4 regions of the Pantoea sp. X-Soil-MYKO-1289 genome follow, and region 1 is predicted to be linked to each of the others. Evidence: predicted binding sites of a transcription regulator. Region 1 holds the regulator's gene; each other region holds the start of a gene.

Region 1 (5,801 bases):
CGGCCGTAAGTAGAACGTTTATAGCGGAGAAAGGCAATACAGGATCGGAAAACCAGAAGGTTATGACGGAAAACAGAATAAAAGCAGTGAATATCTCGGATATATCTCCGCAAGGCATCAGATGATGTGCTTATTTTTTCCGCAGCGAGTAAGAAATTTCAGCGTAAGTACGCGGCATGATGCACAAAAGGCGCGTTTTACGCGCCTGTTTGCACAAGTTTACAGCATCACCACACCTGACCGGCGATATCGACCACCAGGCGAATCTTCGCCCACTGCTGCTCTTCGCTCAGGCTGTTGCCCTCTTCTGTCGAGGCGAAGCCGCACTGCGGGCTGAGGCAGATCTGGTCAAGGCTGACGAACTTCGCCGCCTCCTGCAGACGCGCCTTCACCTGCGCCGGATCTTCCAGCTCGCCGTTTTTGGTGGTCACCAGACCCAGCACCACTTTCTGGTGGCCTGGCTTGATAAAGCGCAGAGGCTCGAAGCCGCCGGCGCGCTCGTTATCATATTCCAGGAAGAAAGCGTCGATGTTCACGCCGCCGAACAGAATCTCCGCCACCGGCTCATAGCCGCCCTCAGAAATCCAGGTCGAGCGGAAGTTGCCGCGGCAGACGTGCAGGCCGACGGTAAGATCGGCGGGCTTGCCCTCCAGCGCTCTGTTCAGCACGCGGGCGTAGGTGTGCGCCAGCTGCTCGGGATCGTCGCCGCGCTCGCGGATTTGGCGCTTCTGATCTTCCGAGCAGAGATAGGCCCAGACGGTATCGTCCAGCTGCAGATAGCGGCAGCCCGCATCGTAAAAGGCTTTGATCGCCGTTTTATAGGTGTCGGCCAGGTCGTCGAAGTAGTCCGCCAGGTCGGGATAGACGCTCTCGTCGATCACTTTGCGGCCGCCGCGGAAGTGCAGCACGCTCGGGCTGGGGATGGTCATCTTCGGCACCGCGTCGCCTGCGACGCTCTGCAGGAAGCGAAAATGCTCCAGCATCGGATGATCGCGGAAGCCCAGCTTGCCCACCACGCGCACGCCGTGCGCTTTGGTCTGCACGCCGTTGAACTGAATGCCCTGCTCTGCTTCGAACAGCTCGACGCCCTCCAGGCCGCCGAAAAAGTCGAAGTGCCACCAGGCGCGGCGGAATTCGCCGTCGGTCACCACCTGCAGGCCGTTGGCGATCTGCTTGCTCACCACGTCGCGGATCGCTTCGTCTTCGATGCGGGTCAGCGCGGCTTTGTCGATCTGGCCGGCGGCATACTGCTCGCGCGCGTTTTTGATGGCGGTGGGACGCAGGAAACTGCCGACGGTATCGGCGCGGAACGGGGCGGTCTGTGCGGTCATCTTCACTCCTGGCACCCTGAACGTTAATCACGCCAGGGAATAATTTCGCTAAGTTATATGTAGCCATCTGGATGGCTAAACGTCTGTAAACAGATTGGCACGCGCGCGCCTTCTCTGCAACAGAAGAAATTTCAGCGGAGATGAAAAAAATTCACGTTAGTGATTACTTCGCCTCTATCGCAGCCAGCGCCTGATCGCGCTGCGCCGCCGACAGCGGAAGATAGCCCGCTTCGCTGACGCGGCGCTGTCCCTGCGGTGAAAGCACCTGATGAAGAAAGGCGTTTACCAGCGGCGGCAGCGGCTTGCCCGGCGGCTTATTGACATAGATATAGAGCGGGCGCGCCCAAGGATAGCGGCCGCTGCGGATAGAGTCGGCGTCCGGCGCCACCGCCGCGCCCTGCGCGTCAGTGACGGCGAGCGTCTTCACGCCGCTCAGATGAAAACCGAAGCTGGCGTAGCCGATGCTGCGCGGATTGGCGGCGACCGCCTGCACCACGGCGGCCGAGCCGGGAAACTCCGCCACGTCGGCGCGAAAATCGCCGTTGCACAGCGCCTGCTGCTTGAAAAAGCCCCAGGTGCCCGAGGCGGAGTTGCGTCCGTAGCGCTGAATCGGCCGCCGCGCCCAGTCGGGCTGGCGCATGCCCATATCGCCCCAGCGCGTCGGCACCTGCGGCGCGCCGCACAGGCGCGTCACGGAAAAGATGGCGTCAAGCTGGCGCATATCGATCTGCGTCAGCGGATTGCGCTGATTGACCACCACCACCAGCGCGTCGAGCGCTACCGGCACCGCGAGCGGGGCGTAGCCATAGCGCGCCTGAAAGGTTTGCCGCTCTTCCGCCTGCATGGGGCGGCTCATCGGGCCGAGCTGCGCGGCGCCCGCCGCCAACGCGGTCGGCGCGGTGGACGAGCCGGAAGCCTGCACCTGTAGATTAACGCCCGGCGCCCGCGCGCTGAAATCTTCGCTCCACAGCATCATCAGCGTTCCCAGCGTGTCTGAGCCGACGCTGCTGAGGTTGCCGGTGAGCATTTCGGGCTGAGGCGCCGCCGCCAGCGTCAGCGCGGGCGAGAAGAGAGTAAGCAACAGCAGCAAGGCGCGCATGAGAGGTTCCATTAACGGTTAATGGACGGCATTCTCCTGCAATCCCGCGCTGACGATCAACCTTGACGGCAGCGTAAAGGTAAAACAGGTCTCTTTATCGGGAATGCTGGCGATCTCCAGCCGCGCATTATGGTGGCTAAGGGCGTGCTTGACGATCGCCAGCCCCAGCCCGCTGCCGCCGGTGGCGCGCGAGCGCGCCTTATCCACGCGGTAGAAGCGCTCCGTCAGACGCGGCAGGTGCTCGGCCGGAATGCCCGGCCCGTTGTCGCAGACTTTGAACTGCGCGCCCTGGCGGCTGCGCAGCCAGCTGATGTCGATGCGCGTGCCGTCCGGCGTATGGTTGACCGCGTTGTAAACCAGGTTCGAGATAGCGCTGCGCAGCTGATCGTCGTCGCCGAGCACCTTGAGATGCGGATCGGTATGGAAGTGGATCTCGTGGCGCCCATTGCTCAGCGTCTCCGCTTCGCGCTGCAGCAGATGCAGCATCATCGGCACGTCCACCGTCTCTTTCATGTCGATAGCCGGCGCCGCCTCGATGCGCGACAGCGTCAGCAGCTGGCGCACCAGGCTGTCCATGCGGCGCGTCTGCTCCTGCATGGTCTGCAGCGCTTTGCCGCGCGAGCGCTCGTTCATCACCGAGTCGTTCATCATCTCCAGATAGCCCTGCAGCACCGTCAGCGGCGTGCGCAGCTCATGGCTGACGTTGGCGAAGAAATTGCGCCGCGCCCCTTCCAGCTGGTGCATCTGCGTCACGTCGCGCGCCACCATCAGCCACTGCCCTTCGCTGTAGGGCATGATGCGGAACTCCATATGGTGCTGATTATTGAGAATTAAGGTGAGCGGCTTATTGAAATCGCGCTGGCGAATATAGCGGGAGAATTCCGGATAGCGCAGCAGGTTGAGGATGTTCTGGCCGTTATCTTCCGGCCAGCGCAGACCGAGGTGCTGCTGCGCCAGACCGTTGCACCAGAAAATGGCGCCCTCTTCCGTGGTGAGCACCACCGCGTCGGGCAGCGTCTCGGCGCCGCTGCGAAAGCGCTTAATCAGGTTGCCCAGCTCGCGCCGCCGCCGACGGTTGCGCAGCTGCATCTGATAGAGGCCGTAAAACAGCGGCTCCCAGCTCGCCTGTCCGGTGGGCGGCGTCATGGTGCGATCCACCCACAGCCAGTGCGACAGCCGCATCAGATTATAGAAGTGCCACAGCAGCATCCCCAGCACGCTGACCAGCAGCAGCCAGGGAAGATAGCCGAAAATCAAACCGATTATCAGCGCCGGCAGGCAGGCCAGCGCCAGCTCGGAGAGCAGTCTCTTCCAGGAGAGTCGTTCCAGCACGGTAAAGACTCCGTTTAGTAGCGGGCGGAGAAACGATACCCCGTTCCGCGAACGGTTTGAACCATGCGATCGTGGCCGGAAACTTCCAGCGCCTTACGTAAGCGGCGGATATGCACATCGACGGTGCGATCTTCCACATAAACATTGGTGCCCCAGACGTGGTTCAGCAGCTGCTCGCGGCTGTAGACGCGTTCGGGATGAGTCATAAAGAAGTGCAGCAGCTTATATTCGGTCGGGCCCATCTCCAGCGGCGTCGACTCGGACATCACGCGGTGCGACGACGGGTCCAGGCTCAGGCCCTGCATCTCGATCACCTCCTCCACCGCCATCGGCGAAATGCGGCGCATCACCGCCTTGATGCGCGCCATCAGCTCTTTCGGCGAGAAAGGCTTGGTGATGTAGTCATCCGCGCCCACTTCCAGACCGCGCACGCGATCTTCCTCTTCGCCGCGCGCCGTCAGCATCATCACCGGGATATCGCGCGTCAGCGCTTCGCGCTTCAGGTGCTTGATAAACTGAATGCCGCTGCCGCCCGGCAACATCCAGTCCAGCAGAATTAAATCAGGCCAGGGCTCAATCAGCTTGCCTATCGCGCTGTCATAATCCTCGGCCTCAATGGGCTGGTAGTCGTTCTGCTCCAGAACAAAGCACAACATCTCACGGATAGGGGCTTCATCTTCCACAACCAAAATGCGCTTAGCCATTGCAACTCCTGCTGATGTGACTGCTGTCACCGTTATATGCGGCGCCATTATGCGTCAGATTTATGACACTTTTATGAAAAACATAGCCGCTTAATCAGCGCGTTAACACTGCTTTATAACAACCGACGCCGCTTTTTTCGCTTTTGCGCCATAGCCGGTATAATCCTCCGGCAAACCGTTACCGCAGGGAGTTTTATGCGCATCATTCACACCGCGGACTGGCACCTCGGTCAGTTTTTCTATAACAAGAGCCGGGCGGCCGAGCACCAGGCCTTTCTCGACTGGCTGCTGGCGCGCATCGAAGAGTATCAGGTCGATGCGCTGATCGTCGCGGGCGACCTCTTCGACAGCGGCACGCCGCCAAGCTACGCGCGCGAACTCTTTAACCGTTTCGTGGTGGCGCTGCAGCCGACCGGCTGTCAGCTGGTGGTGCTGGCGGGCAATCACGATTCGGTCGCCACGCTCAACGAGTCGCGCGCCCTGCTCGCCTGCCTGAATACCCAGGTGATCACCACGCCGCAGGCGGATCACAATCTGCTGCTGCTGCGCGACCGCGCCGGCGAACCGGGCGCGCTGCTCTGCGCCATTCCCTATCTGCGGCCGCGCGATATTATGCGCAGCCGCGCAGGCCAGTCGGGGCGCGAGAAGCAGCTCAGCCTGCTGGAGGCGATCGCCGCGCACTATCAGCGCAGCGTCGACGCGGCGCGCGCGCATCCGCTGGCGCTGCCGGTGATCGCCACCGGCCATCTCACCACCGTCGGCGTCAGCAAAAGCGATTCGGTGCGCGATATCTATATCGGCACGCTCGACGCCTTTCCCGCGTCGGCTTTTCCCGACGTCGACTACGTGGCGCTCGGCCATATCCATCGCGCCCAGCGCGTCGCCAACAGCGATCATATTCGCTACAGCGGCTCGCCGATCCCGCTCAGCTTCGACGAGCTTGGCAGCGAGAAAAGCGTATTTTTACTGGAGCTGGATAGCGCCGGTTTGCAGAGCGTGACGCCGCTGCCCGTTCCGCCGTTCCAGCCGATGAAAATGCTGAAAGGCTCGCTGGCGGAGATCGAGGCGCAGCTGGCGCCCTTTGCCGACCATCAGGGCGACAGGCCGGTCTGGCTCGATATCGAAGTCACCACCCAGGAATTTCTCAGCGATCTGCAGCGCCGCGTCGAGGCGCTGACCGCCGATCTGCCGGTCGAGGTCCTGCTGCTGCGCCGCAGCCGCGAACAGCGCCAGCACAGCCTGGCGCAGCTAAAAAACGAAACCCTGAGCGAGCTAAAAGTGGAAGAGGTCTTCGCCCGCCGCATCGCGCTGGCGGAGGATATCGAAGAATCCGAG
Region 2 (5,801 bases), 1.0 Mb from region 1:
GGAACCCGTATGTATTCCGATCTGCCCAAAGTTCTGCATACCCTTGCAGGCAAGCCCATGGTTCAGCACGTAATCGACGCCGCAACCGGCCTCGGCGCGCGCCATATTCATCTGGTCTACGGCCACGGCGGCGACCGGCTGAAGGCGACGCTGACCGAGCCGTCGCTCAACTGGGTGCTGCAGGCGGAACAGCTCGGCACCGGCCACGCAATGCAGCAGGCTGCCCCCGCGTTCGCTGACGACGAAGATATTCTGATGCTCTACGGCGACGTGCCGCTGATCTCTCAGGAGACGCTGCAGCGTCTGCGCGACGCCAAACCTGAAGGCGGCATCGGCCTGCTGACGGTGGTGCTGGACAATCCCAGCGGCTACGGGCGCATCGTGCGCGAAAACAGCGCCATCGTCGGTATTGTCGAGCAGAAAGACGCCACGCCCGATCAGCTGAAAATCACCGAAATCAATACCGGCATCCTGATCGCCAACGGCGGCGATCTGAAGCGCTGGCTGGCGCAGCTCACCAATAACAACGCGCAGGGCGAATACTACATCACCGATATCATTGCGCTGGCGCACCAGGAAGGGCGACAGATCAACGCGGTGCACCCGGCGCGCGTCAGCGAAACCGACGGCGTGAACAACCGCCTGCAGCTGGCGACGCTGGAACGGGTTTATCAGAGCGAACAGGCGGAAAAACTGCTGCTGGCGGGCGTGATGCTGCGCGATCCGGCGCGCTTCGATCTGCGCGGCGTTTTGCGCCACGGCCGCGACGTCGAAATCGACGTCAATGTCATTATCGAAGGCGAGGTCAGCCTCGGCGACCGCGTGAAAATCGGCGCGGGCTGCATCATTAAAAACAGCGTCATTGGCGACGACTGCGAAATCAGCCCCTATTCGGTGATCGAGGATGCGAACCTTGCCGCCGACTGCACCGTCGGGCCGTTCGCCCGTCTGCGTCCCGGCAGCGAGCTGGCGCAGGCCGCCCACGTCGGGAATTTCGTCGAAATGAAGAAGGCGACGCTGGGCAAAGGTTCGAAGGCGGGACATCTGAGTTATCTCGGCGACGCGGAGATTGGCGCCAACGTCAATATCGGCGCGGGCACCATCACCTGCAACTACGATGGCGCGAATAAATCCAAAACCATTATCGGCGACAATGTCTTTGTCGGCTCCGATACGCAGCTGGTGGCGCCGGTCAGCGTGGCGGCAGGCGCGACTATCGCGGCGGGCACCACGGTAATGAAAGACGTGACCGAGGCGTCGCTGGTCTACAACCGCAAAGAGCAGAACAGCAAAGCGGACTGGCAGCGTCCGGCGAAGAAAAAGTAATTTTTAGCGGCCAGCCGCGTGCTGGCCGCCGCAGTAACACAATAATAATCCCCACTCTCTACAAGGCTCGGGGAGCCCGGCAAAGCCGGTTATCAGGTCGTATGACAACGAAAGATGGCCGAAAGCCATCAGGTCAGGAATAACATTTATGTGTGGAATTGTAGGTGCAGTAGCGCAGCGCGATATCGCAGAAATTCTGCTGGAAGGCCTGCGTCGCCTGGAGTATCGCGGTTATGATTCGGCCGGTCTGGCCGTGGTTGACCGTCAGGGCCACGTGACGCGCCTGCGTCGCGTCGGCAAAGTGCAGATGCTGGCGGAGGCTGCCGAGCAGCAGCCGCTGATCGGCGGCACCGGCATCGCTCATACGCGCTGGGCAACGCACGGCGAACCGTCGGAGGCCAACGCGCATCCGCATGTCTCCGGGCAGATCATCGTGGTGCATAACGGCATTATCGAAAACCATGAGCCGCTGCGTGAAGCGCTGATCGCGCGCGGTTATCGCTTCGCATCCGAAACCGACACCGAAGTGGTGGCGCATCTGGTGCACTGGGAGCAGAAACAGGGCGGCACGCTGCGCGACGTCGTGCTGCGCGTCATTCCTCAGCTGCGCGGCGCCTATGGCATGGTGATCATGGACAGCCGCGATCCGTCGCTGCTGGTGGCCGCACGTTCGGGCAGCCCGCTGGTGATTGGCCGCGGCGTCGGCGAGAACTTCATCGCCTCCGATCAGCTGGCGCTGCTACCGGTGACGCGCCGCTTCATCTATCTGGAAGAGGGCGACATCGCCGAGATTAGCCGTCGCGACGTCACTATCGTCGATCGCGCCGGAAACGCGGTGCAGCGCGCCGAAATCGAGTCGAGCGTGCAGTATGACGCGGGCGATAAAGGCGTGTATCGCCACTATATGCAGAAAGAGATTTACGAACAGCCGATGGCGATTAAAAACACCTTAACCGGTCGTTTCAGCCATGGCGAAGTCGATCTCAGCGAGCTGGGCCCGCATGCCGAAGCCCTGCTCAGCCAGGTCGAGCATATTCAGATCATCGCCTGCGGCACCTCCTATAACTCCGGCATGGTGGCGCGTTACTGGTTCGAGTCGCTGGCGAATATTCCCTGCGACGTCGAGATCGCCTCTGAGTTCCGCTACCGCAAATCCGCCGTGCGCAAAAACAGCCTGCTGATTACCCTGTCGCAGTCTGGCGAAACCGCCGATACGCTGGCGGCGCTGCGTCTGACCAAAGAGCTGGGCTACCTCGGTTCGCTGGCGATCTGCAACGTCGCGGGCTCTTCGCTGGTGCGCGAGTCGGATCTGGCGCTGATGACTAAGGCGGGCACCGAAATCGGCGTCGCCTCGACCAAGGCTTTCACCACGCAGCTTACCGTGCTGCTGATGCTGGTGGCGAAAGTGGGCCGCCTGCGCGGCATGCCGGCGGAAACTGAGCATGAGATCGTGCACGGCCTGCAGGCGCTGCCGAGCCGCATCGAACAGATGCTGGCGCAGGACAAGCGTATCGAACTGCTGGCGGAAGATTTCTCCGACAAGCACCACGCGCTGTTCCTCGGCCGCGGCGATCAGTATCCGATCGCCATGGAAGGGGCGCTCAAGCTGAAAGAGATCTCCTATATCCATGCGGAAGCCTACGCCGCTGGCGAGCTGAAGCACGGTCCGCTGGCGCTGATCGACGCCGATATGCCGGTAATCGTAGTGGCGCCGAACAACGAGCTGCTGGAAAAGCTGAAGTCCAATATTGAAGAGGTGCGCGCGCGCGGCGGTCTGCTGTACGTGTTTGCCGATCAGGACGCCGGCTTCAGCGACAGCGACGGCATGAAGATTATCTCTCTGCCGCACGTGGAAGAGGTGATCGCGCCTATTTTCTACACCGTGCCGCTGCAGCTGCTCTCTTATCACGTCGCGCTGATTAAAGGCACCGACGTGGATCAGCCAAGAAACCTGGCGAAGTCGGTAACGGTAGAGTAAACAAGCGGGCCCGGAAACGGGCCCTTTTACTTTTTGTTCGCTGTCATATAACTGTCACATTTCCTACATTTCACTGTCATCAAACTGTCCTATTTTCCCTCCTGCAGCAATCACTGACTCCAACTACAACGGCTTCAAGCCTGAGATAAACTCCCCTGGAGGGAACATGACACTGATGCGTAGCACCGTAGCCCGAATCCTTACCGCCACTCTCGCCGTAAGCGCGGTTTCTGCCTTTGCAGCCACCGATCTGACGGGCGCGGGCGGTACTTTCCCGGCGCCGGTTTATGCCAAGTGGGCAGCAGAATATCAGCAAGCCACCGGTAGCAAAATCAACTACCAGGGCATTGGTTCATCCGGCGGCGTGAAGCAGATCATCGCGAAAACCGTGGATTTTGGCGCGTCAGATGCGCCGATGAAAGATGAAGACCTGCAGAAAAACGGCCTGTTTCAGTTCCCGACCGTCATTGGCGGCGTCGTGCTGGCCGTCAACATCCCGGGCGTGAAATCAGGCGAACTGACGCTCGACGGCAAAACCGTCGGCGACATCTACCTGGGCAAAATCAAAAAGTGGAACGACGCGGCGATCGCTAAGCTGAACCCGGGCGTGAAACTGCCAGATACCAACATCAATGTGGTGCGCCGCGCGGATGGTTCCGGCACCTCCTTCGTCTTCACCAGCTACCTGGCGAAGGTCAACGAAGAGTGGAACAGCAAAATCGGCAAAGGCAACACCGTTAACTGGCCGGCCGGTCTGGGCGGCAAAGGCAACGACGGCGTCGCGGCGTTCGTACAGCGTCTGCCGGGTTCAATCGGCTATGTCGAATACGCCTATGCCAAGCAGAACAACCTGACCTACACCAAACTGGTTGACGCCGATGGCAAGCCGGTCGCGCCGAGCGAAACCAGCTTCTCCAACGCGGCGAAAGGCGCAGACTGGAGCAAATCCTTTGCGCAGGACCTGACCTTCCAGAAAGGCAACGACGCCTGGCCGATCACCTCAACCACCTTCATTCTGGTCTACAAAGATCAGGCGAATGCCGAGAAGGGCAGCGAAGTGCTGAAGTTCTTCGACTGGGCGTACAAAAACGGCGACAAAACGGCGACCAGCCTGGATTACGCCACCCTGCCGGACAGCGTAACCCAGCAGATCCGCGACGCCTGGAAGGCCAATATCAAAGACAGTTCCGGCAAAGCGCTCTACCAGTAAGCGAACAACTCCGGTCGGACGCGCGTCCGGCCAGATCGAGAAGGGCGGCCGCGCGCCGCCCTGACAACCTCTAAAGAATGAGTCTTCTATGGCTGCAACGAAGCCGGCATTCAAAGCCCCCGGTAAGCAAGGTGACATGATTTTTGGCGCGCTGGTTAAACTGGCTGCGCTGATTGTCCTGTTGCTGTTGGGCGGCATTATCGTCTCCCTGATTTTCTCCTCCTGGCCAAGCATCCAGAAATTTGGCTTTTCCTTCCTGTGGAACAAAACCTGGGATGCGCCGAACGAAGAATTTGGCGCGCTGGTGCCGATCTACGGCACCCTCGTCACCTCGCTGATTGCGCTGATTATCGCCGTGCCGGTGAGCTTCGGCATCGCGCTGTTTCTGACGGAGCTGTCGCCTGGCTGGCTGCGCCGTCCGCTCGGCACCGCTATTGAGCTGCTGGCGGCGATCCCCAGCATCGTTTACGGCATGTGGGGCCTGTTTATCTTCGCGCCGCTGTTTGCGGAATATTTCCAGACGCCGGTCGGCGAAATCATGTCGAACATCCCCTTTGTCGGCGCGCTCTTTTCCGGGCCGGCCTTCGGCATCGGCATCCTGGCGGCGGGCGTTATTCTGGCGATCATGATCATTCCTTACATCGCCTCGGTAATGCGCGACGTGTTTGAGCAGACGCCGGTGATGATGAAGGAGTCCGCCTACGGCATCGGCTGCACCACCTGGGAAGTGATCTGGCGCATCGTGCTGCCGTTCACCAAAAACGGCGTGATTGGCGGCGTGATGCTCGGCCTGGGACGCGCGCTGGGCGAAACCATGGCGGTCACCTTTATCATCGGCAACACTTACCAGCTCGACAGTCCTTCGCTGTTTATGCCGGGCAACAGCATCACTTCCGCGCTGGCGAACGAGTTCGCCGAAGCCGAGTCGGGCGTGCATGTCGCCGCGCTGATGGAGCTGGGACTGATCCTGTTCGTTATCACCTTTATCGTGCTGGCCATTTCCAAATTAATGATCCTGCGCCTCGCGAAAAGTGAAGGAGCGCGCTCATGACGACGATTGAACTACAGGCTCGCGCCGAACTGGACGCGTCGCGCCGCAAAATGCAGGCCTGGCGCAGCACCAAGAATAAGATCGCGCTGGCGCTGTCGCTGCTGACCATGGCTTTCGGCCTGTTCTGGCTGGTGTGGATCCTGTTCACCACCGTGACGCGCGGCGTGGACGGGCTGAGCTGGGCGCTGTTTACCGAATCGACGCCGCCGCCCAATACCGCCGGCGGCGGTCTGGCC
Region 3 (5,801 bases), 770 kb from region 1:
CATGCCGCGGATCTTCAGCCCGTAGGCCATATTCTCCTCGACCGTCATATGCGGGTAGAGCGCGTAGTTCTGGAACACCATGGCGATGCCGCGATCTTTCGGCTCCAGCTGGGTGACGCATCTGTCATCGATATAGATATCGCCGGAGGTGACGCGCTCCAGCCCGGCCACCATGCGCAGCAGCGTCGATTTGCCGCAGCCGGAGGGACCGACCATCACCATAAATTCGCCGTCGTTGACGGTGACATTCAGCGGCTGAATGATTTGATTCTTGCCGTCGTAGGACTTGGTTACCGCCTGAAGGGTTACGCCTGCCATGCTTATTTCTCGCTCTCGACCAGGCCACGCACGAACGCGCGCTGCATGACCAGCACCACCACCACCGGTGGGATCAGGGTTAATAACATTGCCGCCATCACTTCGTTCCACTGCGTCGGCGATCCGCTGGTGGAGATCATGCTTTTGATCCCCGCCACCGCGGTGCTGAGCGAGGCGTCATTGACGATCAGCAGCGGCCAGAGATACTGATTCCAGCCGTAGATAAAGGTGATCACGAACAGCGCCGCGAGGTTGGTTTTCGACAGCGGCAGCACGATGTCCCAAAAGAAGCGCAGCGCGCTGGCGCCGTCGATGCGCGCCGCCTCGATCAGCTCGTCCGGCAGCGACATAAAGAACTGGCGGAACAGAAAGGTCGCCGTGGCTGACGCCATCAGCGGCAGCGTCAGGCCGCTGTAGCTGTCGAGCATATTGAGATCGGCGATCACCTGCACGGTAGGGAAAATACGCACCTCGACCGGCAGCATCAGCGTGATAAAGATCAGCCAGAAAAAGAGCGTGCGCAGCGGAAAGCGAAACCAGACCAGCGCAAAGGCGGAGAGCATCGACACCGTGATTTTGCCGACGGTAATGCCGAACGCCATAATCAGACTGTTCAGCAGCATCAGGCTGAACGCCGGGCCGCTGCCGTTAACCCCCTGGGTCCAGATGCGCGAGATGTTCTCCCACAGGTGAGTGCCGGGGATGAGGGTCATCGGCACCTGATAGACCGCCTCGTTGTCCAGCGTGGCGGCGACGAAGGCGACGTAGAGCGGAAAAAGAATAGTGAGCACGCCCAGCACCAGCAGCGTGTGGCTGAAGATATCCAGCCCGCGACGGTTTTCAATCATTGGTACTGCACCTTACGCTCAACAAAGCGGAACTGTATAACGGTCAGACCGATCACCAGCAGCATCAGCACCACCGACTGCGCCGCCGATGAAGAGAGATCCAGCCCGGTAAAACCTTCGCGATAGATTTTGTAGATCAGCGTGGTGGTGGCCTGCACCGGCCCGCCGCCGGTCGCGGCGTCGATCACCGGGAAGGTGTCGAAGAAGGCGTAGATCAGGTTCACCACCAGCAGGAAAAAGCTCACCGGCGTAATCAGCGGCAGCGACAGGTTGAAGAAGCGACGCACCGGCCCGGCGCCGTCGATCGCCGCGGCCTCCACCAGCGATTTCGGAATCGACTGCAGCGCGGCGAAAAAGAACAGGAAGTTGTAGCTCATCTGCTGCCAGATCGAGGCGACGACAATCAGGAACATCGCCTGACCGCTGTTCTGAGCATAGTTCCAGCTATAGCCAAGCTGGTTGAGAAAGTGGCTAATCAGGCCGAGGCCGGGATTGAACAGAAACATCCACATCACCGCCGCGACCACCGGCGCCACCGCGTAGGGCAGCAGTAGCAGCGTCTGATAGAGCTTGCGCAGCCGGATAACGTAATCCACCAGCGCCGCTAACAGCAGCGACAGCACCATGCCGCACACCGTGACCAGCGTGCTGAAGACGATGGTGGTCCAGAAGGCGTCGAGATAGTAGCTGTCCTGAAACAGGCGCCTGAAATTGTCCAGCCCGACAAAGGTGCTGGAGATGCCGAAGGGATCGAGGTTTTGCAGCGAATACCACAGGGCTTCGCCCGCGGGCCAGAGGAAAAAGATGGCGGTAATCAGCAGCTGCGGCAGCACCAGCAGATAGGGCAACAGACTGGTGCGAAACACCGGACGAGATGAAGACATAGCGTACTCTGTCTGAGAAAGAGAACAGGGCCGGCACGCGCCGGCCCTTTAAGATTATTTCACCTGCTGTTCAAAGCGGCGCAGCAGTTCGTTGCCGCGTTTCACCGCGCTATCCAGCGCGGCCTGCGGCGACTGCTTGCCGGTCCAGACGCCTTCCAGCTCTTCGTCGACGATGGTGCGGATCTGCGGCATATTGCCCAGACGCATGCCCTTGGTGAACGGCAGCGGATCTTTGTTCAGCATCTGACGCGTGGCGATATCCGCGCCAGGGTTCTTGTCATAGAAGCCCTGCTGCTTGCTCAGCTCGTAAGCGGCGGTGGTGATCGGCAGGTAGCCGGTTTTCTGATGCCATTCGGCGGCGATTTCCGGCTGCGCGAGGAACTGCATAAACTCCGCGGCGCCCTTATAGGTGTTGGCGTCTTTGCCTTTCATCACCCACAGGCTGGCGCCGCCGATAATGGCGTTCTGCGGCGCGTTCGGCACGTTTTCGTCATAGGGCATCATGCCGACGCCGAAGTTGAATTTGGCGTAGTGTTTGATATCCGCCAGCGAACCCGAAGAGGCGGTGGTGATGCCGCAGTCGCCGTTATAGAACTTGGCGGTGGATTCATCTTTCCGGCCGAAGTAGGTGAAGTCGCCTTTCTTGTTCATCTCCTCCAGCATCTGGATATGGCGCACCTGCACCGGCTGGTTGAACTCCAGCACCGCGTCGGTGCCGTCGAAGCCGTTGTTTTTGCTGGCGACCGGCAAGGCGTGCCAGGCGCTGAAGTTTTCGATCTGGATCCAGCCCTGCCAGCCGCTGGCGTAGCCGCAGCTCAGGCCCGCTTTACGCAGCGCGTCGGCATCCTTCGCCAGCTCCTGCCAGGTTTTCGGCGGCTGATCCGGGTTCAGGCCCGCTTTTTTAAAGGCGTCTTTGTTGTAGTAGAGCACCGGCGTAGAGCTGTTGAACGGCTGAGAAATCAGATGGCCGCTGGCGTCGCTGTAGTAGCCCGCCACGGTCGGCACGAACTGTTTTTCATCGAAGGGAATGCCCGCGTCCTGGAAGACCTGATGCACCGGCACGATCGCTTTCGAAGCCATCATGGTGGCGGTGCCGACTTCATAGACCTGCAAAAGGACCGGCGCTTTGCCGGTACGCACCGCTGCGATGCCTGCCGCGAGGCTCTGCTCGTAGTTGCCTTTGTAGGTCGGCACGATTTTATAGTCGGGGTGCGCCTGGTTGAAACGCTGCGCCAGAGAGTCGACCTCTTTGCCTAACTCCCCCTCCATCGAGTGCCAGAAAGGAATTTCAGTGGCGGCCAGCGCGTTGCCGCTGATGGCCAGGCCCAGAACCACACTCATCAGTCTGCTTTGTGTCTTAAACACGGACATAGAATTTTCCTGTGCAGGTAGCTACGCGCGATATCACGCATTTTTTGTTCGCGAAGTAACATGACACGGGAAAATGACGGATTAATAACAGCGAGATGACAGCCGCATGACGGCCAGATGAAGGAGTTACCTAAAATGTTTTATCGCACCGATGCAAGGCCGTCGGCGGCGCAGCCAGGCCTTATTCAATGCCAAAGGGCCGTCGGTGTCGCAGCCAGTTCGACGACGGCCAGCGCACAGCCACCGGAGCGTACACGTAGTACGTGAGGATGGCGAGCACTGCCCGGCGTCGAAATGGCAAGTAAACCAGGCCTAGGCGCCTAAGTAAGCGCTGCGGACGGCTTCGTTGGAGAGCAGAGCCTCGCCCGTATCCTCCAGCACCACGTGCCCGTTCTCCAGCACATAGCCGCGATCCGCCAGCTTCAGCGCCTGATTCGCATTCTGCTCCACCAGGAAGATGGTCATCCCCTCTTTGCGCAGCTGCTCGATGGTGTCGAAGATCTGCTGGATAATTATCGGCGCCAGCCCCAGCGAAGGCTCGTCCAGCAGCAGCAGACGCGGCTGGCTCATCAGCGCGCGGCCGATCGCCAGCATCTGCTGCTCGCCGCCGGACATGGTGCCTGCGCGCTGGATTTTACGCTCCGCCAGACGCGGAAAGAGATCATAGACGCGCGCGATGCGCGTCTGATACTCCTGACGGCTGGCGAAAAAGCCGCCCATCGCCAGATTCTCTTCTACCGTCATGCGCGAAAACACCCGGCGTCCCTCCGGCACGATGGCGATCGCCTCGCGCATGATGCGCGCGGTTTGCCAGTCGGTAATGGTTTTGCCGTCGAAGGTAATGCTGCCCTGGGTGGCGCGCGGTTCGCCGCACAGCGTGCCGAGCAGCGTGGTTTTTCCCGCGCCGTTGGCGCCGATCAGCGTGACGATTTCGCCCTGACTGATATGCAGGCTGACGTTGTGCAGCGCCTGGATCTTACCGTAGTGCGCGCTGACGTTGTTAACGGATAACATTGGGTTTGCCATGTTACGCCTCTCCTAAATAGGCTCGGATCACGTCCGGATTGTTACGCACCTCTTCCGGCGTGCCGTTAGCCAGCGGCGTACCCTGGTTCACCACGTAGATACGGTCGGAAATGCCCATCACCAGCTTCATATCGTGCTCAATCAGCAGAACGGAGACCTTGTGCTCGCCGCGCAGTTCGGCGATCAGCTCATCCAGCTCGTGCGTCTCTTTCGGGTTGAGTCCGGCCGCCGGTTCGTCCAGCATCAGGATCTCCGGGCGCGTCACCATGCAGCGCGCGATCTCCAGGCGGCGCTGCTGACCGTAGGCGAGATTCCCCGCCTGGCGGTTGGCGAGATCGAGCAGTCCGATGCGCTCCAGCCAGGTGGCGGCGCGATCCAGCGCCTCGCTCTCGCCGCGACGAAACGCCGGGGTTTTGAACAGGCCTGAAAAGAGGCCGCTTTTCAGATGCTGATGCTGCGCCACCAGCAGGTTCTCAATTACCGTCATCTCACGGAACAGACGAACGTGCTGAAAGGTGCGCACCACGCCCATGCGGGCGATCTGCTGGCCCGGCAGGCCTTCCAGATGCTGATCGCGCAGCTTGATGGTGCCGCCGGTCGGCTTGTAGAAGCCGGTCAGGCAGTTGAATACGGTGGTCTTTCCCGCGCCGTTGGGACCGATCAGCGAAACGATCTCCTGCGGGCGCAGCTCCAGCGCCACGTTATTGACCGCCAGCAGGCCGCCGAAGCGCATCATCAGGCCTTCAACGGCTAATAAAGGCTGACTCATGCCTGCTCTCCTTGTTTCTGCTTCAGTTTCAGGTGCGGACGCTTCATCGGCAGCAGCCCCTGCGGACGCCAGATCATCATCAGCACCATCAGGCCGCCCAGCACCAGCATGCTGTATTCGTTCAGGTCGCGCATCAGCTCGCGCGACACCACCAGCAGGATAGCGGCGAGGATCACCGCGAACTGCGAACCCATGCCGCCCAGCACCACAATCGCCAGCACGAAGGCGGATTCGACGAAGGTAAAGGACTCCGGACTGACAAAGCCCTGGCGCGCGGCGAACAGCGTTCCCGCGAAGCCGGCGAACGCGGCGCTAATGGTAAAAGCGGTCAGCTTGATGCGCGTCGGGCTCAGGCCGAGCGAGCGACAGGCGATCTCATCTTCGCGCAGCGCTTCCCACGCGCGGCCCAGCGGCATGCGCAGCAGGCGGTTAATCACGAACAGCGTCAGCGCCACCAGCAGCAGCGCCACCAGATAGAGGAAAATCACGCGGTCGCTGGGGTCATATTTCAGGCCGAAAAATTCATGGAAGGTGCTCCAGCCGCCTTCGGAGACTTTACGACCGAACTCCAGACCGAACAGCGAG
Region 4 (5,801 bases), 280 kb from region 1:
CTTCCGCGTATTCGCCCTGCGCGTGATAAACCACGTCAAGCCCGTTCAACAGCAGGTGCAGCTGCTGGCCGATATCATCCCAGGGCAGCGCGCGATCGACGCCTAGCTTTTCAGGCGCGGCATCCTGCCCTAGCCGACGGCCGAACCAGATCTCCGCGGTGAGATCCCGCACGCGATTGAACAGCACGCTGTGGTTGTGCGTTTCATCGCTTTTGATCAGCACCAGCAGCGCCTGCGGCTCGTTGAAACCGGTGAAATAGAGGAAGTCGCTGTTTTGCCGGAACGGATATTCGCTGTCGTTGCTGCGGGTCACTTCCGGCGCAGCAAAGATCAAAGCGGCGCTGCCAGGAGCCATTTTCGCCAGCAGCGCCTGACGACGCTGCTGGAAAGTATCCAGAGAAATCATGTTTGCACTCCCTGTAGAAACGGGCGCGTTCGCGCCCTGAGATATCTGGCTTAGTGTAGCGTCGGTTTTTTCACTTCGGGGGCGACAGGTTGCGGACGCGTGAAGGTGTCGTGGCACAGCAGCGCCGCCACGCGCACATATTCAATCACCTCTTCCAGCGACTGCTCCAGCTCTTCCTGGTCTTCATCTTCGTCATAACCGAGCTGAGCGATGGTGCGCAGATCGTCAATCGCCTCGCCGGTTTCGCCGGTCACTTTCTCCAGTTTCGGCTGCGTAACGCCCAGGCCGAGCAGGAAGTGGTTCACCCAGCCCGCCAGCGCGTCGGCGCGGTCGAAGACGCTGATGTCTTCGTCATCCGGCAGCATCAGTTGAAACAGGTAGCCCTCTTCTTCCAGCGTGCTGGCGGTGCTGTCGTGCAGCGCCTGAAGCGGTGACGCCAGGCTCTGCGAGAAGGCCATGCCTTCGTTGGTGAGATCGTGCACCAGCGTTTTCCAGCTGGCGTCCTGATTGCCGCCGCACAGAATGCCGCTGAGCAGACCATGCATTTCAGCTGGCGTCATCCCCACGCCTTGTTGAGAGAGCGCTGAAGCCAGCGCGTTGTAATCGGGGGTCAGGTTCTGTAAAGACATAAGGATTCGTCGTCGTTGGCAGAATAAGTTCGTGTTATGCTACCACTAGCTGCCTCAAGGTTTCCAGAAAAGGGGTTGTAAGTTATTTCGCGGGTCTATATAGTTGCCCGCCTCCCAAGGCATTGAGCCCAAAGGGAGCTGCGGGCGAAGTAATCAGTCAGGAAGGTGGCATGTCTGCACAACCGGTAGATATACAAATTTTTGGTCGTTCATTGAGAGTGAATTGTCCGCCTGAACAGCAAGATGCGCTGAATGCGGCTGCCGATGACCTCAATCAACGGTTGCAAGATTTAAAAGTTCGCACTAGAGTCACAAATACCGAGCAACTGGTGTTCATCGCCGCGTTAAACATTTGCCATGAACTGGCGCAAGAGAAAATGAAAACGCGCGATTATGCTGCTAATATGGAACAACGTATCCGTATCCTGCAGCAGACGATTGAACAGGCTCTTGTTGAGCAAGGTCGCATAACCGACCGCCAGGGTGCGAAGTTCGAATAATACTTTATGGTTGCTGCGCAGCGGCAACGGTGAAGTCCATTTTCTCTGAGATGTTTGCAAGCGGGCCAGTCCCCTGAGCCGATATTTCATACCAACAGAGTGTGGCGCTCTGTAACCTGTGAGCATGCTCGGTTCGTCCGAGAAGCCTGATGGTTGCGACGGCACATTCACCTTGAACCAAGGGTTCAAGGGTTACAGCCTGCGGCGGCATCTCGGAGATCTCCTTCTGTTCTGCATCTGTCTTTCCCCTTTATGAATGATATAGTTGCTTAATCAGCGACTATATCAACGGGGTTCTCGTGTCCCAGCCCTCTCTGCTCGATCGCCACCATATCCGCCAGCATGTGCGCCACCTGCGCCGCGCCCTGACGCCTGAGCAGCAGGAACAGGCTGCCGCTCTGATGGCGGAACACGCCGTTAACTTCGCCCCTCTCGCCAACGCCAGCCATATCGCGCTCTTTTTGTCGGTAGACGGCGAGCTTAATACCCGTCCGCTTATCGCTAAGCTGTGGCAGCAGAAAAAGCAGGTTTATCTGCCGGTGCTGCACCCTTTCTCCGCTGGCCAGCTGCTGTTTCTGCGCTATACGCCGGAAACCACGCTAACGCCGAATAAACTGCGTATTCCCGAACCGCCGCTCGATATCCGCCAGCTGATTACGCTGGATCGGCTGGATGTAATGATGGTGCCGCTGGTGGCGTTTGACAGCAGCGGGCAGCGGCTCGGCATGGGCGGCGGCTTTTACGACCGCACTCTGCAGAACTGGCGTCGGCACGGTTTTTTACCGGTGGGCGTGGCGCATGACTGTCAGCAGGTGGAGCGATTGCCCGCAGAGGAATGGGATGTGCCGCTGCCCGCCGTCTTGACGCCGTCGCGCCTGTGGCAGTGGGAATAGCAGGCGTGAGCCAGAGGCGGAAACAGACGGGCCGTCTGTGAAAAAAACAGACGGCCCGGTTTCAGTAAAGCGGAATCAGTAGAGCAGACGAGCGCGAATGGTGCCCGGGATCGCCTTCATCAGCTGCAGCGCTTTGTCCGCCAGATCCTGCGGCGCATCGATATCGATAACCACGTAACCCATCATCGGCGAAGTTTGCAGGAACTGCGCAGCGATGTTGATGCCCTGTTCGGCAAAGATCTGGTTGATGGCCGTCAGCACGCCCGGACGGTTTTCATGAATGTGCAGCAGACGGCTGGCGCTGGCGCCGTGCATCGGCAGCGACACTTCCGGGAAGTTGACCGCCGAGAGCGTTGAGCCGTTATCGGAATATTTAGCCAGCTTGCCCGCGACTTCGATACCGATATTCTCCTGCGCCTCCTGGGTCGATCCGCCGATGTGCGGCGTCAGGATCACGTTATCGAACTCGCACAGCGGCGAATTAAAGGGTTCGCTGTTGGTCGCCGGCTCAAGCGGGAAGACGTCGATTGCGGCGCCCGCCAGATGCTTGCTCCCCAGCGCGTCGCACAGCGCCGGAATATCGACCACGGTGCCGCGCGAAGCGTTGATCAGCAACGCGCCCTTCTTCATCTGCGCCAGCTCCTGCGCGCCGATCATATCCTGCGTCGAGGGGGTTTCCGGCACGTGCAGGCTCACCACGTCGCTCATATTCAGCAGGTCGGCCAGGTGGCGCACCTGGGTGGCGTTGCCGAGCGGCAGTTTATTTTCGATGTCGTAGAAAAAGACGTGCATGCCCAGGCTTTCAGCCAGCACGCCAAGCTGCATGCCGATATGGCCGTAGCCGACGATGCCGAGCTTTTTGCCGCGCGCCTCAAACGAGCCGACGGCGTTTTTGTTCCAGATGCCGCGGTGCGCTTTGGCGTTCGCTTCAGGAATGCCGCGCAGCATCAGCAGCATTTCGCCGATAACCAGTTCGGCGACCGAGCGGGTATTGGAGAACGGCGCGTTGAACACTGGAATGCCGCGCGTCGCCGCCGCGTTAAGATCGACCTGATTGGTGCCGATGCAGAAACAGCCTACGGCGACCAGTTTTTCCGCCGCGGCGAAAATCTCTTCCGTCAGTTGGGTGCGGGAGCGGATGCCGATGAAGTGCGCATCCCGAATGGAGGCTTTCAGCGCTTCGTCATCCAGCGCGCCTTTATGGAATTCGATGTTGGTGTAACCCGCCGCGCGCAGATTTTCCAGCGCGCTCTGGTGAACGCCTTCCACCAGCAGGAACTTAATCTTGTCTTTTTCCAGTGATACCTTTGCCATTTCCCCGACCCTATTGTGATTTCAACAATGGCCGCCATAAGCGCGCCTTCTGTCAAAATATCAAAAATTACGCCTGCGGCAATACAACCGTTTGCCTCGCGGTCAGCACGGGCAAGGCTGAGCCCAGCACATTGCCGCACAAAATCGGGAGCTGAACGACGAACAAAGAACGAACCTGCTGTGGATGACGGTTATGTGACATAAGTCACCGAATTTAGGCAGCGAAAGAAAAGATGTTTTGCGCAGGGAAATAACCGGCGCGTTTATCGCGCCGGACAGATCATTTTTCGATGGTTTTTACGCCGTCCGGCGTGCCGATCAGGGCGATATCGGCGCCGCGCGTAGCAAACAAGCCGACGGTGACCACGCCGGGCAATGCGTTGATGCTTTTCTCCAGCGCGACGGGATCGAGAATCGTCAGGTTATGCACATCGAGAATAATATTGCCGTTATCGGTGACGACATGCTGGCGATACTCCGGCAGGCCGCCGAGCTTAACCAGCTCGCGGGCGACGAAGGCGCGCGCCATCGGGATCACCTCGACCGGCAGCGGGAAATGCCCCAGCACGTCCACCTCTTTCGAGGCGTCGGCGATGCAGATGAACTTGCGCGCGACGGCCGCCACGATCTTCTCGCGCGTCAGGGCCGCGCCGCCGCCTTTGATCATCTGCATCTGCGGGTTGATCTCATCCGCGCCGTCGACGTAGATCGCCAGATCGTCGATCTCATTGAGATCGAAGACCGGAATGCCAAGCGCTTTCAGCTTCAGCGTCGAGGCTTCCGAGCTGGAGACCGCGCCCTCTATCTGATGTTTCATCGTGGCGAGCGCATCGATAAAGTGCGCGGCGGTGGAGCCGGTGCCGACGCCGACGACACTACCCGGCTGCACATATTTCAGTGCGGCCCAGCCTACGGCTTTTTTCAGTTCATCCTGGGTCATGATATGTTTAAAACCTGTGCGACAACGAAGTGCGCGTAGTATAAAGCAACGCTCGCCGAATGTGCGCGGCTGTTTCCGCTGACGTGATCGCTTTGGAAGCCAGCCCGCAAAAAAGGCGACGCGCGGCGCAGGGAAAGCGCCTTCGACGCGCGCCAGATGAATTTTTTGTGGCATAGTATCGTCCACCCTGAAGGAGAGAGAACAACAATGAAACGCCCCGATTATCGAACGCTTCAGGCGCTGGACGCAGTGATTCGCGAACGCGGCTTTGAGCGCGCCGCACAAAAGTTATGCATTACGCAGTCGGCCGTATCGCAGCGTATCAAGCAGCTGGAGAATCTGTTTGGCCAGCCGCTGCTGGTGCGTACCGTGCCGCCGCGCCCCACCGAACAGGGACAGAAGCTGCTGGCGCTGCTGCATCAGGTAGAGCTGCTGGAAGAGGAGTGGCTGAGCGACGAGAACGGCGGCACCACGCCGCTGCTGCTGTCGCTGGCGGTTAACGCCGACAGCCTGGCGACCTGGCTGCTGCCTGCGCTGAAAGATGTGCTGGCGGACTCGCCGGTGCGCCTTAATTTGCAGGTCGAAGATGAAACCCGTACGCAGGAACGGCTGCGCCGCGGCGAAGTGGTGGGCGCGGTCAGTATTCAGCCGCAGCCGCTGCCGAGCTGCCTGGTCGATCAGCTTGGCGCGCTCGACTATCTGTTCGTCGCCTCGCCGGAGTTCGCCGCGCGCTACTTCCCCAACGGCGTGACGCGCTCGGCGCTGCTCAAGGCGCCAGCGGTCGCTTTTGACCATCTCGACGATATGCATCAGGCCTTTTTACAGCAGAATTTCGATCTGTCGCCGGGCAGCGTGCCCTGCCATATCGTTAACTCTTCGGAAGCCTTTGTGCAGCTGGCGCGTCAGGGGTCGACCTGCTGTATGATCCCGCACCTGCAGATTGAGCGCGAGCTGGCCAGCGGCGAACTGCTCGATTTGACGCCGGGCCTTTGCCAGCGTCGCATGCTTTACTGGCACCGCTTCGCGCCGGAGAGCCGCCTGATGCGCCGCGTCACCGACGCGCTAATCTCCCACGGCCATCGCGTGCTGCGCCAGGATGATTTAGCGGCCTGAGCAAGC

What was found. The regulator PhoB, encoded in region 1, activates phosphate uptake and scavenging genes when phosphate is short. The targets are predictions, from matches to a motif close to CTGTCATAAAACTGNCNNAT.
Region 2: pstS (phosphate ABC transporter substrate-binding protein PstS) is a predicted target of PhoB. The motif match lies at 3,345-3,364, and genes of this name have one in related genera.
Region 3: ugpB (sn-glycerol-3-phosphate ABC transporter substrate-binding protein UgpB) is a predicted target of PhoB. The motif match lies at 3,493-3,512, and genes of this name have one in related genera.
Region 4: serA (phosphoglycerate dehydrogenase) is a predicted target of PhoB. The motif match lies at 3,925-3,944, and genes of this name have one in related genera.

Annotation. Positions count from the first base shown of each region.
Region 1 covers NZ_AP036004.1:1,026,702-1,032,502, reverse strand. The annotation lists gene AC6I7Z_RS04890 (cobalamin-independent methionine synthase II family protein) at 228-1,331, opposite strand; gene AC6I7Z_RS04885 (PstS family phosphate ABC transporter substrate-binding protein) at 1,495-2,430, opposite strand; gene phoR (phosphate regulon sensor histidine kinase PhoR) at 2,449-3,762, opposite strand; gene phoB (phosphate response regulator transcription factor PhoB) at 3,777-4,466, opposite strand; gene sbcD (exonuclease subunit SbcD) at 4,662-5,801, shown strand, end outside.
Region 2 covers NZ_AP036004.1:10,768-16,568, forward strand. The annotation lists gene glmU (bifunctional UDP-N-acetylglucosamine diphosphorylase/glucosamine-1-phosphate N-acetyltransferase GlmU) at 1-1,326, shown strand, start outside; gene glmS (glutamine--fructose-6-phosphate transaminase (isomerizing)) at 1,475-3,304, shown strand; gene pstS (phosphate ABC transporter substrate-binding protein PstS) at 3,471-4,514, shown strand; gene pstC (phosphate ABC transporter permease PstC) at 4,603-5,565, shown strand; gene pstA (phosphate ABC transporter permease PstA) at 5,562-5,801, shown strand, end outside.
Region 3 covers NZ_AP036004.1:253,646-259,446, reverse strand. The annotation lists gene AC6I7Z_RS01185 (sn-glycerol-3-phosphate import ATP-binding protein UgpC) at 1-318, opposite strand, end outside; gene ugpE (sn-glycerol-3-phosphate ABC transporter permease UgpE) at 321-1,166, opposite strand; gene ugpA (sn-glycerol-3-phosphate ABC transporter permease UgpA) at 1,163-2,050, opposite strand; gene ugpB (sn-glycerol-3-phosphate ABC transporter substrate-binding protein UgpB) at 2,105-3,421, opposite strand; gene livF (high-affinity branched-chain amino acid ABC transporter ATP-binding protein LivF) at 3,734-4,447, opposite strand; gene livG (high-affinity branched-chain amino acid ABC transporter ATP-binding protein LivG) at 4,449-5,216, opposite strand; gene AC6I7Z_RS01155 (high-affinity branched-chain amino acid ABC transporter permease LivM) at 5,213-5,801, opposite strand, start outside.
Region 4 covers NZ_AP036004.1:748,356-754,156, reverse strand. The annotation lists gene pepP (Xaa-Pro aminopeptidase) at 1-406, opposite strand, end outside; gene AC6I7Z_RS03605 (YecA/YgfB family protein) at 457-1,035, opposite strand; gene zapA (cell division protein ZapA) at 1,206-1,535, shown strand; RNA gene ssrS (6S RNA) at 1,575-1,758, shown strand; gene AC6I7Z_RS03590 (5-formyltetrahydrofolate cyclo-ligase) at 1,835-2,428, shown strand; gene serA (phosphoglycerate dehydrogenase) at 2,504-3,742, opposite strand; gene rpiA (ribose-5-phosphate isomerase RpiA) at 4,023-4,682, opposite strand; gene AC6I7Z_RS03575 (LysR family transcriptional regulator ArgP) at 4,890-5,795, shown strand.